Regions from separate parts of the Peribacillus sp. RS7 genome, predicted to be linked through region 4. Evidence: predicted binding sites of a transcription regulator. Region 4 holds the regulator's gene; each other region holds the start of a gene.
The links. The regulator LexA, encoded in region 4, represses DNA repair genes until DNA is damaged. The targets are predictions, from matches to a motif close to CGAACATATGTTCG.

Region 1: the regulator LexA is predicted to act here: its motif matches at 1,167-1,180, upstream of recA (recombinase RecA).
Region 2: the regulator LexA is predicted to act here: its motif matches at 1,205-1,218, upstream of ACDZ29_RS00470 (UV damage repair protein UvrX).
Region 3: the regulator LexA is predicted to act here: its motif matches at 1,632-1,645, upstream of addB (helicase-exonuclease AddAB subunit AddB).

Annotation. Positions count from the first base shown of each region.
Region 1 covers NZ_CP168135.1:3,844,018-3,847,084, reverse strand. Annotated here, with positions in the region: gene recA (recombinase RecA) at 1-1,020, opposite strand, end outside; gene ACDZ29_RS19315 (competence/damage-inducible protein A) at 1,368-2,600, opposite strand; gene pgsA (CDP-diacylglycerol--glycerol-3-phosphate 3-phosphatidyltransferase) at 2,623-3,067, opposite strand, start outside.
Region 2 covers NZ_CP168135.1:73,602-76,668, reverse strand. Annotated here, with positions in the region: gene ACDZ29_RS00480 (hypothetical protein) at 1-110, shown strand, start outside; gene ACDZ29_RS00475 (C40 family peptidase) at 200-859, opposite strand; gene ACDZ29_RS00470 (UV damage repair protein UvrX) at 1,273-2,532, shown strand; gene ACDZ29_RS00465 (YolD-like family protein) at 2,559-2,891, shown strand.
Region 3 covers NZ_CP168135.1:3,316,657-3,319,723, forward strand. Annotated here, with positions in the region: gene ACDZ29_RS16695 (hypothetical protein) at 1-82, opposite strand, end outside; gene ACDZ29_RS16700 (TVP38/TMEM64 family protein) at 375-989, shown strand; gene lepB (signal peptidase I) at 1,023-1,586, shown strand; gene addB (helicase-exonuclease AddAB subunit AddB) at 1,775-3,067, shown strand, end outside.
Region 4 covers NZ_CP168135.1:4,067,172-4,070,238, reverse strand. Annotated here, with positions in the region: gene ACDZ29_RS20455 (recombinase family protein) at 1-8, opposite strand, end outside; gene ACDZ29_RS20450 (LysM peptidoglycan-binding domain-containing protein) at 28-339, opposite strand; gene lexA (transcriptional repressor LexA) at 495-1,118, shown strand; gene ACDZ29_RS20440 (LysM peptidoglycan-binding domain-containing protein) at 1,391-1,561, opposite strand; partial or broken gene ACDZ29_RS20435 (hypothetical protein) at 1,598-1,699, opposite strand; gene ACDZ29_RS20430 (glucosaminidase domain-containing protein) at 1,684-1,980, opposite strand; gene ACDZ29_RS20425 (hypothetical protein) at 2,317-2,604, shown strand; gene ACDZ29_RS20420 (esterase/lipase family protein) at 2,806-3,067, opposite strand, start outside.

The DNA.
Region 1 (3,067 bases), 220 kb from region 4:
TGTTTCATTTTCTTCTGGTGGTAATTCATGCTCTCCATCAAGATTATAGTGATCTCTGATTTTCCGAGAAATTTCCAGAGCGATATCCTGATTTTCTTTCAAGAACAGCTTCGCATTTTCGCGGCCTTGTCCGACACGCTCTTCATTGTATGAGTACCACGATCCGCTTTTAAGGACGATATCAAGATCTGCACCCATATCGATGATTTCACCTTCCTGGGAAATCCCTTGACCATACATGATGTCAACTTCTGCTTGACGGAATGGTGGAGCAACTTTGTTTTTTACAACTTTGATTTTGGTTTTATTACCAACGATTTCATTACCTTGTTTTAATTGTTCCGCACGACGCACTTCCAGACGAACTGTTGAATAGAACTTCAATGCCCGGCCTCCCGGAGTCGTTTCTGGATTTCCAAACATAACACCTATTTTTTCACGTACTTGGTTAATGAAAATGGCAATGGTATTTGATTTATTAATGGCACCAGACAGTTTTCTAAGTGCCTGAGACATCATCCGGGCTTGAAGACCCATATGGGAATCTCCCATTTCGCCTTCTATTTCAGCTTTAGGAACAAGTGCTGCCACCGAGTCAATGACAATGATATCTACCGCTCCACTTCGAACTAACGCTTCAGCGATCTCTAAGGCTTGTTCACCAGTATCAGGCTGCGAAAGCAGTAACTCATCAATATTCACACCAAGTTTTTCTGAATACGCTGGATCTAAAGCATGCTCGGCATCAATGAATGCAGCCGTGCCTCCAGTTTTTTGTACTTCTGCAATAGCATGTAAGGCAACAGTCGTTTTACCGGAGCTTTCAGGTCCATATATCTCAATGACCCGGCCTCTTGGATATCCGCCCACTCCCAATGCTACGTCCAATGCTAAAGAACCGCTTGAAATCGTTGAAATCCTACGATCAGTCTGTTCCCCAAGTTTCATAATAGAACCTTTACCAAATTGTTTTTCAATTTGTTTTAACGCCATATCTAAAGCCGCTTGACGATCACTCACTCAATTTCCTCCTCTATATTCAAATAATCGGCTGTCCGATTAAAGGTGTACTTACGTTAGCAATTTATTTGAGATCAAGGTTTGCATCCTGTCTCAAAACCTATCTTTACTATATACTCTTTTTACTATTTTGCCAAGCAAAAAGTCGAACATTCATTCGTTTTTTTCTTGCGGGATATTCTTTGTAAAAAAGCTTTTTATCTTAATGAAATCTCCATTTCCTTTCACTTACTCCCTAAAAAAAACATTTTCATTGAATTAACTTTTTTCTTTTTTCCCTTTTTTTCAAGAAACAAACTTCTTGAACCAAATAAAAAGCAGAGCTGTAAAAAGCTCTGCTTCAGCGTTCATAAATCCCTTAATAGGTAATGACATCCGTACTTCACACTGCGAATACGGTTCTGCGCCCTGCTTCCGGAAAGGTTCAACTCTTTGAAATGAGTGTTTCCATCCCGATATGAAATGCCGATAAATACTGTCCCTACAGGCTTGCCTTCTTGTTCATCCGGCCCTGCGACACCCGTAAAGCTTATGCCTACATCCGCATCGAGCTTTTTCCGGACATTAGAGGCCATTTCCATTGCACACTCACCGCTGACCACCCCATGCTCGGAGATGGTATTATCACTGACGCCGAGGACATTCGACTTCGCATCATTCGTATAGCTGACAATACCGCCTTTGAAGACTTTACCGGCGCCTGGGATGGTTGTCAGCTGTTCTTGGAACATCCCTCCGGTCAAACTTTCGGCTGCCGCGATCGAAAGCTTGCGGACCGTCAATTCTTTTACAAGTTCCTTTATTAGCGAAGTATTATCACTTCCATAATAGAACTTACCTACCCTGCTAAGAATTTCTTTTTCCGCTTCTAAAATAAGCTCATCGCATTTTTCTTTAGAAGAGTCTTTAGCGGTGATCCTTAACGTCACTTCCCCTTCGGCTGCCAACGGAGCAATTGTCGGATTCGTTTGATTGACAAGGAGATCTTCAATCACCGTTTCCAGTTCGGCTTCACCTATCCCGTAAAACCGAAGAACCTTGGAATCGATCCGTTCATGCTTTTCCAATTTATTCATGATCGATTCATAACCATAACTTAAAAACATCGGCTCCATTTCACTTGGCGGCCCAGGCAGGAGCATATATGTAATCCCGGATTTGGACAAGACCATTCCCGGTGCCATGCCATGATCGTTTGCCAACACTTCACTGCCTTCTAAGACAAGGGCCTGCTTTTTGTTGTTTTCCGTCATGGTCCGTTCCCGTTTTTGGAAGTAAGCTTCAATGGATTGCAAAGCTTCATCATTAAAAACCAGCTTTTTCCCTATATGGCGAGCAATCGTTTCCTTCGTTAAATCATCTTTGGTAGGACCGAGTCCACCGGTAAAGACAATCAAGTTCGCCCTTGATTCAGCGATTTCTATAGCTTGTTGCAATCGCCGGTCGTTATCCCCAACCACAGTATGGTAAAAAACATTGATCCCCATTTCCGCAAACTGCTGCGATAAGAATCTTCCATTAGTGTTATTGATTTGTCCTAAAAGAAGCTCTGAGCCCACTGCAATGATTTCTGCATCCATCTTTTCAAAACCACCATTCGTTTTACTTAGAATTAACAAATACTTCTTTGTTTTTTATAAAATAATCCAAACCTGACCATATTGTAAAGATTAATGCAATCCATAATGCGATATTAGCAAACGGAAGTGAAATGAGGGCAAATGGAAGGTTATGCAGCAATAATGCTGAAATGGAAACGATTTGTGCCCATGTTTTAATTTTACCAAGCTGGTTCGCTGCAACCACTTCGCCTGTACCCGCTAATACCAAACGCAAACCGGTCACGGCAAACTCACGACTTATGATCACGATGGCAATCCAAGACTGACCGTACATTAAATCCAGATCAACCAAAACAATTAGGGCAGCCGAAACCAGAAGCTTATCAGCCAATGGATCTAAAAATTTCCCTAAATCAGTAATCATATTATATTTTCTGGCAAAATGGCCATCGATCCAATCCGTAGTAGAAGCGATAATAAAGAGG
Region 2 (3,067 bases), 1.6 Mb from region 4:
TGCCCTCAGAGCATGTGTATAATATTGAAATGATGAATCGTTCCAATTTGGATTCATCATTCATGGTGACTATAGAGGATTTAACGGATGAAATATTATATATAAAATAAATCAAAAAAACCGGACTGAATCATTTATGAATTCAGTCCGGTTTTTTTAATGGGATTTCGCTCACAAGGATGAGCTCATGTCCTGGATTTTATAACGTTTTCGCACCTAAATATTTTGGTTTCCAATAAGAATTATCCATATTCGTGATGGTTATTCCTTTAGAAGACGTAGCACTGATGAATTGACCATTTCCGATATAGATCCCAACATGGGATACTCCTGTTCTTCCAGAAGAAGTATCAAAGAATACAAGATCACCTTTAGCTGGTGATGATACTTTTAAACCTGTATTGGAATAGAGCAATGATGTTGTACGAGGTAAGGTAATTCCTTGTGATTTCTGGAATACGTAATAGACGAAGCCTGAGCAGTCGAATCCAGTCGGTGTTGTTCCGCCCCATTTATAGGGTTTGCCTATTAAGGTTTTTGCATAGCTGATCAGGCTTGTATTATTGACATTATAAACACCAAGCGCATTAAATGTGCCTCGGCCTGCAATCCCATCGGCAGTTAATCCTTTGGCTTTTTGGAATTTTTTTACTGCAGATACAGAATAGGTGCCGTAATATGTAGTCAGTGAACCTGAATATGTGAAATAACCTTTGGTTTTTAAAAGTTGTTGTAGTTGTTTGACATCGCTATGTGTCATTCCGGGTCTGAGGGTTTGATCTCCGATATTTGCAAAGGCTTGCAGTGGGGTTAGCATCATGGCAGATGCAACAGCAGCTGATGCGATCCATTTCTTCATAATTTTCATTTCCTCTCTATCTATCTCTCTATTATTCTTAACAATATTATCCTACAATACCATTATGACAATTAGACATAATTTTGGTTACAATTACATTACAAAAAATGAGTAGTAAGACTAAAATTAAATAGACGAAAGTCTATTGAAAAGGGTGGATGAATTTTAAAAAACTAAGCATATGGATTCACTTGAAATTATTCAAGTTACTAATTAATCTATTTGAAAAAAACTATATGGAAACATAGTTTAAATATGGTAATTTATCCGTTTTTAGGGTCTATTATATTTTTCAAGGAAATTACAATAAAAAGTAGAAATTTGTATGAAAACTTCCATTGAATAAGAACGTATATTCGGTTAAAGTTATGAATATAATAAAAGCGAACGTATATTCTTGTTAGGGTGAAGAAATGATGGATTATGGGACGATGCCGAAACAATCAATTATGTGTATCGATATGAAAAGTTTTTATGCAAGCTGTTCTGCGGTCATGCTTGGTCTGGATCCACTCGATTGTTATCTGGCGGTGGTTGGTGATTTGAAGAGGACGGGGAGCATTGTGCTTGCAGCTTCTCCAAAAATGAAGAAGGAATTTGGCATCAAGACAGGTTCGCGGATGTTTGAGATTCCGAATGATCCAAGGATTGTCGTCGTTGAACCCAAAATGGCGACCTATTTAAGGGTCTCGACAGAAATCACCCGCTTGTTCAACCGTTATGTGCCCAAAGAAGCGATTCACGTGTATAGTGTGGACGAAAGTTTTGTGAAAGTCGATGGTGCCGCTTCTTTATGGGGAGATGCCCGGGTGATAGCTGAAAAGATAAAAGATGAAATCGAACGGGAATTACAGCTCCCATGTGCCATTGGAATTGGTCCGAACATGCTTATGGCAAAACTTTGCCTTGATTTGGAAGCCAAACATAAAGGGATTGCAGAATGGAAGTATGAGGATGTGCCAAACAAACTTTGGCCGATTTCCCCGCTTCGTGAAATGTGGGGAATCGGCAGGCGCGTAGAAAAAACCCTTCATGGAATGGGAATATTCACGGTTGGGCAGCTTGCCAATTATGATCTTGAATTACTTGAAGCGAAGTTTGGAATTATGGGCAATCAGCTTTACCACCATGCGTGGGGAATAGATTTATCGGATATGGGGGCAGTGATCATCGAAGGGCAGGTCAGCTTTGGCAAAAGTCAAATCCTGCTTAGGGATTATAAGGCGGAGCATGAGGTCAAGCAGGTCATGCTGGAAATTTGCGAAGAAGTTGGAAGAAGGGCACGTACCCATCGCAAGGCAGGAAGGACGGTCAGCCTAAGCATTGGTTACAGCAAGGATGAGTTTGGCGGTGGTTTCCATCGTTCGCGTTCGATCAGCGAACCGACCAACATTACGATGGAGTTATATAAAGTTTGCCTGGAGCTTTTTCATGAGAACTATAAGCAAAAAACGGTTCGGAGCATAGAGGTCCGACTCTCGAATATTGTGGATGATAACGAAATGCAGCTGACTTTATTTGATGCTTCGCGCTGGAAAAAGCGGGAATTGAGTTACACGGTTGATCGAATCCGCCATAAATATGGACCCAAATCGTTATTGCGTGCAGTTTCGTATACAGAAGCGGGTACAGCTGTTCACCGAAGCAGGCTGCTTGGTGGGCATAAGGCGTAAGGTTGACTTTGAAGGGAGGGAAAAGAATGATTCGTGATCGCGGCCGTATCAAATGGACATCGATGATGTTGCCGGAGCATGTGAAGATGCTGCGGGATTGGGTGGTGGAGGATGGCTATGAAACGGAGCGCATCCTGGATGAGCAGCAACTGGAAGAAATGAATGCGGTTATGGGGGAAGCGATGGAGGAAAGAAAGGATGTCGCGATTGCTCATTATGAAGGAAACCGGTATCAGCTGTTAATCGGCAGGATTCATTATTATAATGAGCTCACCCAAAAGCTTCATATCGTTGATCGCTTTCAGCAGGCTCACTATATCAGGCTTTCCGATATAGCGGATGTAAGGATAATGGAATAATGAGCGGAAGGGCTGTTCTCAAGGGACAGCCTTTCATTTTCGGAACGACATCGATCCTCTTTACTGTATTTTCATCTTGATAAAAGGAAATCATCGGGCAAAGGGAATCTGACTTGTAGCACGGTCAATGGAAGAAGTGATTTTCATGTCGGCCGATTTTGCAGAAGGAAGCAGGC
Region 3 (3,067 bases), 750 kb from region 4:
CCCGGTTCAAGACTGTAATAACCATAGGGAGGTAGATGGCTTTTTCAATCATATTTCGGTCATCTTCTGGAATGCGGGTCATCATGACCGCTCCTTTCTAAAGTAGCACGTTTACAATATTAATATGTATACTTAGTAAAAGTTAGAACGTTTGTTCTCGTTTTTTAATCCTAATGCATTTTCAGTGCATATGCAAGCAATTTTGATAAATGATGAAATTTTTGTTAACAAGATTATGTTTTCCTGAGATAGGGAAAGTATGAAGATATATGGATAATAATTCTTGCAATTTCAGGGGAAAGTGATATATCTAAAATAAACGGTTTTTAATAAGTTTATGCTGCTTTTATAGTAGCATGTCGAGGGAGATAATTATGGATTTGGATACTATACGTGAGTGGTTTACACTTGATCATATATCGGCGCTTATTCAGCAATATCGCTCATTCGGTCCAATTCCTGGGATCTTACTGCCGATGCTGGAAGCCTTTTTGCCCTTTTTGCCCTTAGTGGTGTTCGTGCTTGCTAATGCAACGGCTTTTGGTCTCTGGTGGGGGTTTTTATTTTCTTGGATTGGTGCTGTAGCTGGTTCTTTTTTGATCTTTTTTATTATTAGAAGATATGGTCAAATGAGGTTTTTTCGATTTTTGCAAAAACATAAGCAGGTACAGAGGTTGATGGTTTGGGTGGAAAGCCATGGATTCGGTCCCATGTTCATACTGCTCTGCTTCCCTTTTACTCCATCGGCTATCGTGAATATCGTGGCAGGACTTTCAAAAGTCAGTCCTTTGCAATATGGACTTGCAGTCGTAGGAGGGAAAGCGGTGATGATTTTTACGATCAGCTTCGTAGGTTACGATTTAGTGTCCTTAATACATAAACCTGTGCGTACGATCATTATCGGGATTGTCATCTTTATCCTGTGGTATGTAGGAAAAAGACTGGAAGTCCGGTTAAATAAAAGCATGAAGAGAGAAGAAGGACAATAAATTAGTATATAAATGTAGTAGGGGTTGAACTAGATGGAAAAAACAAACAAGAATACTTTATCCGATTGGATAAAAGCAGCCATGATAGCTTTTGTTATTTACATCTTAATCCGTACTTTTTTCTTTTCAAGCTATGATGTTGAAGGAAAATCGATGCAGCCGACCCTTGAAGATGGTAATAAACTTGTCGTGAATAAAATCAATTACCAGATTCATGATATCAACCGATTTGACATTATTGTTTTTCATGCGAATTCACAAGAAGATTATGTTAAGCGAGTTATAGGGATTGCAGGTGACCGCATTCGTTATAAAGATGATTGGCTTTACGTAAATGGTGAGAAAGTGGATGAGCCTTATCTTGAGAAATATAAGGAAGGTTTTCCGGGACAGGATTTTACGGGTGATTTTACCTTAAAAGAATTGACGGACATGACCACAGTCCCGGAGGGCAAGCTTTTTGTCATGGGTGATAATCGTCTTGAAAGTGCGGACAGCCGTCACTTTGGTTATATACCTGTTGAAAATGTTATCGGTAAAGTCGATGTTCGATATTGGCCGCTCAAAGAATTCAATTATAGATTTACAGGTGAATGATTCGAAGCCCGAAAATTATGAGGGCTTTTTCTTTTGGGGAAAACGCGAACGTACGATTGGTGTTTTTTTAAGGGAAACGGTAAAATAATTGAAAGTGTGCCTAATTGGAAACAGAAACCTAGTCATAAAAAAGAAAGTATTTCTGGTATGATAGATCTAGATATTATGTTGTATAAGGGGGAAAAGAGATGTCACTCCGTTTTTTACTGGGAAGATCGGGTGCAGGGAAAACTTCGCATATATTGGACGAAATTCGCTCCAAATTGGCAGAAGATCCCGAAGGCAATCCAATTATCTACCTCGTTCCTGATCAGATGACGTTTCTATCTGAATATAAATTAATTAAAACAACAGGCCTTGCCGGAATGATCCGGACACAGGTTTTCAGTTTTAGCAGGCTGGCTTGGCGCGTTCTTCAGGAAACTGGGGGAATGAGCCGGCTACATTTGGACAGCGTTGGCGTTAATATGTTGATACGGAAGATCATGGATGATAAAAAGGAAGATTTAAAGATGTTTCGCCGCTCTGCTGATAAGCAGGGGTTCATTGCACAGATGGAACTAATGCTGGCTGAGTTCAAGCAGTATTGCATCCAACCTGATGACATTCAAAATTATTTGGCCGAAACATCACCGTCCGGCAGCGGCATTCAGGATAAACTGCATGACCTTGAATTGGTCTATCAGGCTTTTGAGGATGAAATGGTTGACAAATATTTAGATTCCGAAGACTATTTCACTTTGCTTATCGAGAAAATGTCAGAGTCTTCATATATAAGGAATGCGGATATATATATCGATGGTTTTTATAGCTTGACGCCACAGGAATTATTGATTGTGGAAGAAATGATGAAGCTGTGCAGGAGTGTAACGATCTCGCTGACGTTAGATCAGCCCTACAGGCAATATGCTCCTGATGATTTGCAATTGTTCAGGCAAACGGGGAATCTGTATCATCACCTTTATCAGGCTGGATTGAGGAACGGTATACCAATTACAGAAGATCGAATCTTAAAAGGGACTGAGAGGTTCGGAAAGAGTCCGGGGCTGAATCATCTGGAAACTTATTTTGCCATTCGTCCTGCACGGACGTTTGAGCATTCACCTGATGTAACGATTGCCCAGGCAGTTAACCGCAGGGCTGAGATTGAAGGAGTTGCCCGGGACATCTTGTCGCTGGTCAGACAAAAACAGCACCGTTTCCGTGATATTGCGATTTTAGTCCGTAATGGAGAAGCATACGCAGATATCTTACAAACCGTGTTTAGGGATTATCAAATTCCATTGTTCGTCGATTCCAAACGGACCATGCTGAATCATCCCCTGATTGAACTGATTCGTTCCACCTTGGAGATCATCAATGGCTATTGGCGTTATGAGCCGGTATTTCGTGCAATCAAGACGGAGCTTCTATTTCCTCTGCAAAAAAATCACGATAGGATGCGCGAACAGGTAGATAAGCTGGAAAACTATGTGCTCGCC
Region 4 (3,067 bases):
GCCTTCATAATACCCTACCTTCACTACTTACTGCTGACTGGCCAAATTCTGAACAAGTTCTTCCCCTTTAACCGGTATGACAATGACTTGACCAGGTATAATCGTATCCGCCCTGACTCCATTATGCTCTTCTATCCAACCAATGAATTCTTTTTTTGTCAAATCAGCTTCTTCATACTCTTCGGCAATTCCCCATAGGGTGTCGCCTTCACTTACTTCTATAGAAAGGAAATCCTTTTTTTGATCATTGTCTAATGTACAAGAGAATAAAATTGAAAAGATGAATACCGATCCCGCTAATAGAATCGTAGAAATATAATTTTTGTATAATTTTTTCATAAATATCCCTCCAAAGCGAATGTTCGTTCGTATGTTACGTCCAAATTATAATACGAACGTTTGTTTCAGTCAACAACAAAATTCGAACTTATGTTTGTATAGAGTTGGGGGCCATGCTATAATGTAGCAAAGAACATTGGAGAAGAGGTGCACATATGACTAAACTATCAAAACGGCAGCAAGATATCCTTGATTTCATTAAAGAAGAGGTCCGCCAAAAAGGGTATCCACCTTCCGTACGGGAGATTGGTGAAGCAGTTGGACTTGCATCAAGTTCAACAGTACACGGACATTTATCCCGCCTGGAAAGTAAAGGCCTGATAAGACGTGACCCAACCAAGCCGAGGGCCATTGAAATACTGAATTTGGAGGAAGCGAACAATATCCCCAAAGTTAATGTCGTGAACGTTCCGTTACTTGGAAAAGTAACAGCGGGCATGCCGATAACGGCCATCGAAAACATAGAAGAATACTTTCCGCTTCCCGAAAGCATGGTTCCGCATGATGACCATGTATTCATGCTGGAAATCATGGGTGAAAGTATGATCGAAGCAGGAATTCATGATGGAGATTATGTCATCGTGAAACAACAAAGCAGCGCCAATAATGGAGATATCGTCGTGGCCATGACGGAAGATGATGAAGCCACTGTAAAACGATTCTTTAAGGAACCGGATTACATAAGGCTTCAGCCTGAGAACTCGAATATGGAACCAATTATTTTAAGAGATGTTTCGATACTTGGAAAAGTTATAGGCTTATATAGACAAATACACTAAAAGCGCTAACCGCGCTTTTTTTGTTTGTTTAATTTATGTCCCGAATTCTCTCATTATGCATATGGAAGACTAGGTTTTGATATATTTTTTTGATAGATTCGAGTTTTCTTAAGATTATTAACATCCTTTCTCATTTATGCAGGATGAAAGGGAAACTAACGCCTTTCTGGATATATGTATTTTGAAAAATAGGAAACCCGCATTCCAATAAAAAAAGGGAGCGTTAAAATCCCGCTCCCTGTTAAAAGTTCATTTCACTCTTAATCTTTGGTTCACTTTAATGAGATTAAGATCGGCCAACCCTTCCACTGTTGAATCTGCACTTGTGTAGAACCATATGCTTTGGCAAGTTCAGAGACGGATTCCCCCTTTTTGACTATATGATAGACCTCTTCGTTGCTTGCGTCATATTTAGTTAAATCACTTGTTTCGATTAGATTCACCAGTTTTTCTATATATTTCGGGTCCGAGGCGTAGCCCGCATCGAATATTGCTTGAAGTGCCTTTTTGTAATCTTTTTTCCTAATGACAGCTGTATACAAACTTCTATTCCATGAAGTCCCCTTTACATATAGATTGGCAAGATCTTGTAAACTTTCTGCCCATGTTGGATATTTTCTGAATTTGGACCATACTTGAACAGGCGCATCGTTGACTTATTCGATTGTTTGAATACTGACAGACTCTCCTTTATAGTCACCTTTTGTACGAATATATTTTTCCCTTGATTTGCTAATAAGCTTGTCCCATAACCACTCTCCAAACAAGCTTGTGCAATGACAACAGAAGGTAAAATTTTAAATTCCTTTTGAATTTTCTGGGCATAAGGGGCAATTTCCTTAATAAACGATTCCTCGCTCATTAGAACCTCCCATTATTAGTTGGATATCTTCATTCTTATCGTATTCTAAACTATGAGAAACTTTACAGCTTGTCCAGCAAAAAAAATGTTATTAATTGTTTTCACTATTATCAATAAGGTGATAACTTACAAAGTATGGCTTCAATTTGGATTAATCATTCTCCCTCTCTAGTAAAAGCCATCAAACCAATTAATATTCAATGGATTGATGGCTTTTTAATTGAAGCTGAAAATCTTCATAACCATTTGCATAAACTTTTGAATTACTATGGTATAAACCTTTTATAATTGGTAAAAATTAATTTTATAAAACTTCTAAATTAAGGTGGTGACATTATGGACTACCCAACCATCCATACAAACTTTTGGGATGCAGTGATAGCCATTCCTACCATCATGATTCTTACTCAACTTATTAAGGTCATTTTTCATATTCCATCAAAATTCATCCCTACCATCGCTTTGGGTATTGGCTTATTCATTTCCATTTTCATTAGCCACCGTCATCATTTGGTTGCAGGAATTTTCATGGGCTGGTTTTATGGCTATGCAAGCATTGGCAATTATTCTGCACTCAAAACTGGTATTTTATCTTATAGGGAATCTTATCAAAAGACGGATTAGACCCTAGATGGCACTCGTTGGATTTCATGAATCTTTTTTGTTGCAGGGGGATTTGACTTGCTAAATACCCTTCGATCAACCGCTCACTTAGTACCAATATGAAATACGGCCTGGCTGTTTCCTTTTGCTGAATTATTTCAATACATTTCATCCCAAAAAAAGACCTCTCAATTAAGAGAAGGTCTTTTCTAATCATTATTACTATTTTTCTATATAGACCGAACGAATCAATGTACGGGTTCTTTCAGTACCATTCACATTTTTTTCCTTGACATCAATCGTTACATTATAAACACCTGATTTAGGTACTTCTGGAAGAGTACCAGAAAAATTTTCGGCGTCCATTACCTTAATTGAGCTTTTTTCACGAATTTCATTACCGTTTTCATCTATTAGATGAACCGAAAATGTTGTGCTGATTGGCCTTTTGTAATCATTCATTGGATTCTTTATTAAAAATTTT